3 regions of the Succinispira mobilis DSM 6222 genome follow, and region 1 is predicted to be linked to each of the others. Evidence: a T-box and tRNA genes for the amino acid it is inferred to sense, from the RefSeq annotation. Region 1 holds a T-box; the other regions hold tRNA genes.
What was found. A T-box is a leader RNA that pairs with one kind of tRNA and senses whether it is charged. The one in region 1 lies ahead of SUCMO_RS0104615 (valine--tRNA ligase), so its partner is inferred to be a tRNA-Val.
Positions count from the first base shown of each region.

Region 1 (2,197 bases):
AATGCACCAGTCACGAATATTTTCTAACCAACTAGTATATGTTTTACTAAATCTTTCAGGAACAAACTTGATTTCACCTTCTTGCACACAAGCCAAAGGTTCTGCAACTAAAGGTTGCATCTTTACAAACCATTGTTTGGACACTAGTGGTTCAACTACTGTATTGCAACGCTGACAGTGACCCACAGAGTTTTGATGTTCAATTATTTTAACCAAATCCCCTTGTGCTTCAATATCCGCAATTAAGTTTTTTCTGCACTCATAACGATCTTGACCTTGATATTTGCCAGCAATTTCCGTCATTTTACCATCTGGAGCAATAACAACAATGTGTTCTAATTTATGTCGCTCGCCCATATCGAAATCATTAGGGTCATGCGCAGGCGTAACCTTTACAGCACCAGTTCCAAAGCTAGGATCAACATAGCTATCTTCAATAATAGGTATTTCACGATTTACAATTGGAACTAGTAATTTCTTACCTATAACCTGGCGATATCGTTCATCTTCAGGATTAACAGCTACTGCTGTATCACCTAAAATTGTTTCCGGCCTAGTGGTTGCAATTGTCACATACTCATTATTTTCACCTACAACCTTATAACGCACATGCCAAAGTTTTGCAGCTTGTTCTTCATGTTCAACTTCTATGTCACTCAAAGCAGTGTTACACCGTACACACCAATTAGTGATTCTGGAGCCTTGATAAATTAACCCCTGCTCATACAAACTTACAAAAACTTCTCTTACCGCTTTAGAGCAACCTTCATCCATTGTAAATCGTTCTCGCGACCAATCACATGAAGCTCCCAAGGATTTTAGTTGATTAATAATTCTATTGCCATACTGTTCTTTCCAAGCCCATACCCGCTCAATAAAATTCTCTCTTCCCAAATCATATCTAGTTAGCTGTTCTGATTTGCGTAATTCTTCTTCAACTTTAATTTGCGTAGCTATCCCTGCATGATCCGTTCCTGGCATCCAAAGAGTATTATAGCCTTGCATCCGCCGAAACCTAATTAAAATATCCTGCAAAGTATTATCTAAAGCATGCCCCATATGCAATTGTCCAGTCACATTTGGTGGTGGTATTACAATGCTATATGGCTTTTTATTGCTATCAACTTCTTGATGAAACAACTTGTTTTCTTCCCAAAATTTGTACCACTTTTTTTCAACTTGTTCAGGCTCATAAACCTTAGAGATGTTGGTTTCATTAATTTCTGCACTCACTTAAAATTCCTCCTAAAATTATAAAAAAATAAAAGCCTTCATCCCAAATAAATTTAGGACGAAAGCTTATAACTTCCGCGGTACCACCAAAATTTCTGCAAAGCAGACTCTCAAATAGTTTAACGCACTATTTACGAGCAAAGCTACACAACTTTCGCCTTCACATTGCCAGCTCCTAGATTACTTCACTGACAAAAAACTTAAATACGTCCCAGCCTAGCGTATTCTCTCTAAAAAGCCTTAGTTATCAGCTACTTGTTCTAATCATCACTTATCTTATAAATATGTCCTAATTCTACCAATAGCAGACACTATTGTCAAGCTGTTGTATGTCTGTAATTAAAATAACCCTTTAATAACACTGGCATTAGGGCGCTCATGAATATTAACCGAAAAAGTTGATATGCCAAAATTATAGAAACATCTGCTCCAATGTTAAGTCCCGTAATACTCATTTCTGTTATTCCGCCTGGAGCAGTTGCTAAAAATGCAGTAGCTAAATCATAACCATAATAAAATCTCAACAAATAGCCTAAGCCAAAGCTAGCTATAATTACAACAACCGAAGAGCTAATTATTATTGGTAAATGTTGGCGCAATTCTTTTATTTTTGGCAATTCTACCGCTTGTCCCATCTGAATTCCCACAAAAATTTGCGCTCCCTTTAATATCGTTCGATCAATTTCCGGCACTGGTTGCCAAACTATATTTAATACAGCCGTTATTAAAAGCGCGCCCAACATATAGGGAGTAGGAATTTTTATTAACCTCGCTAAAAAAACGCCAAACAAAACTGTAGCAATCATAAAAACAGCCTCTGGAAAAGATAAAAAATTAGGCACATTACCTTGAATTAAACTACTAAAATCGTGAGTATTCGACAAAGAATTTAGTACTATAAAAGGTATCACCACAATCGTAGAAATTAATCTTACTGTTTGCATGATTGTAACAACATTTGCAT
Region 1 covers NZ_KB913028.1:974,010-976,206, reverse strand. The annotation lists gene SUCMO_RS0104615 (valine--tRNA ligase) at 1-1,233, opposite strand, end outside; T-box leader at 1,285-1,510, opposite strand; gene SUCMO_RS0104610 (AbrB family transcriptional regulator) at 1,551-2,197, opposite strand, start outside.

Region 2 (2,197 bases), 960 kb from region 1:
TTGCGTAGAACCCTGCACAGGAATCAAACCACAATTAAAAGATGGGATTATTACTTCTGATGGGACAACTATTCTTGGTTCCGATGATAAATCTGGCGTAGTAGCAATTTTAGAAGCTTTGAGAGTAGTTAAAGAACAAAAATTGCAGCACAGTGATATTCAAGTTTTATTTACGGTATCAGAAGAAGGTGGCGTAAATGGTTCTAAAAACATGGATAAATCATTGTTGAAAGCTGATTTTGGCTATGCTTTAGATTCTAGTGGTACTCCAGGTGAAATTATTGTTATGGCGCCAGGACAATACAAAATTACGACGGTTGTTAAAGGGCGGACTGCACATGCTGGTTTAGCGCCAGAAACTGGGTTGAATGCAATCACTTTAGCGGCAAAAGCAATTGCAGCCGTATCTCAAGGAAGAATTGATGAAGAAACAACTGCTAATGTAGGCATTATTAATGGTGGAACAGCCACTAATGTAGTTCCCGATAATGTGAAAATAATTAGTGAAGCTAGAAGTAGAAATCCTGAAAAATTGGAAAAACAATTAAAATTGATGGTTGAAACTTTTGAATCAGTAGTTAAGGAAAATGGTGGGGAAGTTGAAATAACAACTGCTAAAGCCTATAATCCTTATGTGTTACAAGAAACAGATCCAGTAATCCAAACGGCTAAAAAAGCAATAGAAGCTATTGGTTTGCAAGCAAAAACTAAAGCTACTGGAGGCGGTAGTGATGCGAACTTTATAAACTCTTATGGCGTGCCTTGCGCAGTTTTAGCGACAGGGATGACTAAAGTTCACACGAAAGAAGAGTACATAAAAGAAGAGCATTTATATGATACAGCTCGTGTAGTAGTTTCGATAATTAAAAATGTTGTAAAATAATTCTTGACAAAAGAAAACTTATAATATATAATTACTTTTGTTGTGTTGCGATCCACTAGCTCAGTCGGTAGAGCACCTGACTTTTAATCAGGGTGTCCCGCGTTCGAGTCGCGGGTGGATCACCAAATTTACAATTATTAATTATTGACACGTATATATCTACATGTTATAATTAAAAAGTGACATGAGTAGAAGAACTTCTACCCCTGCCGTTGTGTTGACTTGGATGACTTTAATGGTCCATTAGCTCAGCTGGTAGAGCACCTGACTCTTAATCAGGGTGTCGAAGGTTCGAGCCCTTCATGGATCACCAAAATATTAAGGCCCGTTGGTCAAGCGGTTAAGACACCGCCCTTTCACGGCGGTATCAAGGGTTCGATTCCCTTACGGGTCACCACATTTGGGCGATTAGCTCAGCTGGGAGAGCGCCTGCCTTACAAGCAGGATGTCGGCGGTTCGATCCCGTCATCGCCCACCAAATGTAATTTTAGGACTTGCAATAAATTTGCAAGTCCTTTTTGTCGTGTGCGCCCAGTATCGGCCTTACTTTTGGGAAAAGTTCAATACGAAGGTTAAACATTAGCTTGAAATAATTATCTGAGACAAGGGGTCAATAAATAGCAGTCAGCGGAAAAGCTCTGGTCTGAGGAAACGAACTACATATGCGATGCCTCTGTGTAAAATGTTGCGGTGTAAATAATAAAGAAACATATTTAGACTGGATTAAGAATGAAAAAGTTCTTAATCCAGTTTTAACTTTTTGAAGAAGCAATGAATAATAATCTATTGTGGAAACTGGTGAAGCTTCTAATACCCTTTAGTACTTTAGCACGGTCTTTACTCAGTATCAACCAAATGATATGCTAGAATACATATTTTTTACAAAAAAAGGCTCTATAATATATGTTGTGGTGTGTGGAAAAATTCTGTATATCACAGCATGTTTTTTTACAAAAAAATGAGCATGATATTGAAAAATCCTTTATGATAAAGTTTTTAAACAAATCAAAGGTGGATTTTCAAATCATGCTCAATATAAATAGCTATACACTCAAACTGTCGAACTGGAAGAAAATTAAGGGCGATTTTTTTAATTTTAAGCGGCAATAGCTTTTTAAATGTGGAAATGCTATTCTGCGGGTAGGACAATTTTATTTTTATCAAAAATTGCTACCAAAGTAAAGACAGAAATACATACTAACCATTCAGCGTAAATCAGATGTGGTAAAATACGCACCGCAGGGAAAAGTTGCCAAATAAACAAAGTAAGTAATCCTGCTAACAAAGTGTAAAAACCACTGGATTTACGACAGA
Region 2 covers NZ_KB913028.1:9,878-12,074, reverse strand. The annotation lists gene SUCMO_RS0100075 (M20/M25/M40 family metallo-hydrolase) at 1-883, shown strand, start outside; tRNA gene SUCMO_RS0100070 (tRNA-Lys) at 933-1,008, shown strand; tRNA gene SUCMO_RS0100065 (tRNA-Lys) at 1,121-1,196, shown strand; tRNA gene SUCMO_RS0100060 (tRNA-Glu) at 1,206-1,280, shown strand; tRNA gene SUCMO_RS0100055 (tRNA-Val) at 1,286-1,361, shown strand; gene SUCMO_RS0100045 (sodium:solute symporter family protein) at 2,013-2,197, opposite strand, start outside.
Region 2: it has a tRNA-Val gene. The T-box ahead of SUCMO_RS0104615 (valine--tRNA ligase) is inferred to sense a tRNA for this amino acid. The anticodon was not compared.

Region 3 (2,197 bases), 800 kb from region 1:
TACAACGCGCCATCATTGGCGATTGTGTCGCATGGAACCCAGATATAGCGCCACAAGCAACCGTTATAAACATTAATGGCCAAATCGGTAGTTTTTTAGGATGCAAATTTTCTAAAGTTAACTCCGGAATTGGATAACCTTGGAAAATTATACCCCCAGCAATTCCTACTGCCATTATAATTAAAGTCAAACCAAAAACTGGGTAAATTTTACCAATCAACTTGTCAATTGGCACTAAAGTTGCCAAAAAATAATAAGTCAATACAATAATAAGCCAAAACTTGGCATCCATCCAAGCTGGAGTGAGTTTTGCTAACAGCATCGCTGGGCCAGTCATAAAAACTGTACCAACTAACACTAATAAAACCACAGAGAATATTCTCATTACCGTCTTCATACTGCTACCCAAGTATTTACCAACAACTTCTGAAATACTACTTCCACCATTTTTCAAAGAAATCATTCCTGAAAGATAGTCATGAACTGCCCCTGCGAAAATTGTCCCAAAAACAATCCAAAGGAATACCACCGGTCCCCAGAGTGCACCGGCAATTGCGCCGAAAATAGGCCCTAAACCGGCAATATTTAGTAACTGAATTAAAAATACTTTTGCCGTAGGCAATGGAACAAAGTCTACTCCATCATTTTTAGCCAATGCTGGAGTTACTTCATCACTAGGAGCAAACATCTCATCAACAAATTTACCATAAACAATGTAGCCCGTAACAAGTAAAATCAGTGCAAGAAAAAAAGTAATCATAACTAGACCTCCTTATTTTTATGCTCAAACAAAAGACAAAGCCTTAAATGACCTTAAGACAAGCAATATTTTGCATTAACTGCTTAAATTTGTGTCCTAACTTATCTAAGGCTTTGAATTTTATCTGTGTACGCTAGCGAGGTTTTAAGTACTCTGTCTAAACAATTCCAGTAATAAATTCAAAGTATTTTTCAATTGTCAAAAATATACAGAACTTTTTCTATTTATCTATAAAATACTACTTTCTTGTCTATTTGTCAAGAATTCCAGTTATGTTTTACAAATACAAAAAAGACTATTCTGTTGAATAGTCTTTAAATTCAATATGGTGGGCGATGACGGGATCGAACCGCCGACATCCTGCTTGTAAGGCAGGCGCTCTCCCAGCTGAGCTAATCGCCCGAAAATGGTGACCCGTAAGGGAATCGAACCCTTGATACCGCCGTGAAAGGGCGGTGTCTTAACCGCTTGACCAACGGGCCATATTGGCTCCTTGAGTAGGACTCGAACCTACGACCGATCGGTTAACAGCCGATTGCTCTACCAACTGAGCTATCAAGGAATATTTTAGTTTGGTGACCCCGGCAGGATTCGAACCTGCGGCCTTTTGATTCGTAGTCAAACGCTCTATCCAGCTGAGCTACGGAGTCGTTGTCGTCGTTAATCGACATTGATAATTATATTACGTTTCAATAGCTTTGTCAACACTTTTTTTATTTTTATTTTCTACAAGTTTTTTGTGATAATAATCACATTTTTTATGTGAGTTTTTTAATATAATCTAGACATAAAATAAAAAGATGAGGTGAATTTTCTATGCAACCTAGAGCAGCTACTTTACAAAAAATAAACTCCAACAATGAAAAATTTTATGCTATTACTCCTTCTATTCCAGGCGGATTAGTCGAGGCTGACTTTTTAGAAAAACTGGCAAAAGTTGCCAAAAAATATAATGCCATTTTGAAAGTAACTACAGCACAACGAATCATGATTACTATGTTGAAATCTGAAGATGTTAACAAAGTCTGGGATGAATTAGGAATCGAACCAGATGATAACTCTAACAATTGTGTTCAGAGCGTTGTATTTTGTCCTGGTGATACCTTTTGTAAACGAGGTAAGCAAGATAGTGTCCAGTTGGGTAAACTTTTAAATAACGACTATTTTCATAAACAGATGCCGCGTAAATTTAAAATTGGTGTTTCTGGTTGTCCTAACGCTTGTGGTTTTACGCAACTTAAAGATATAGGTTTAGTAGGTTTAATTCAAGGCTGGTCTATTTATGTAGGTGGACAAGGCGGTTTCAAACCCCGGATCGGACAATTATTAATTGAAAATTTAACACTACAGCAAGCCTATAAACTTACCCATATAATTATTGCTTACTATCAAAAACATGCTCGTTTAGAACGTTTGGGCGTATTTATTGAACGAATT
Region 3 covers NZ_KB913028.1:1,773,703-1,775,899, forward strand. The annotation lists gene SUCMO_RS0108385 (carbon starvation CstA family protein) at 1-760, opposite strand, end outside; tRNA gene SUCMO_RS0108390 (tRNA-Val) at 1,087-1,162, opposite strand; tRNA gene SUCMO_RS0108395 (tRNA-Glu) at 1,168-1,242, opposite strand; tRNA gene SUCMO_RS0108400 (tRNA-Asn) at 1,247-1,322, opposite strand; tRNA gene SUCMO_RS0108405 (tRNA-Arg) at 1,334-1,410, opposite strand; gene SUCMO_RS0108410 (DUF1858 domain-containing protein) at 1,577-2,197, shown strand, end outside.
Region 3: it has a tRNA-Val gene. The T-box ahead of SUCMO_RS0104615 (valine--tRNA ligase) is inferred to sense a tRNA for this amino acid. The anticodon was not compared.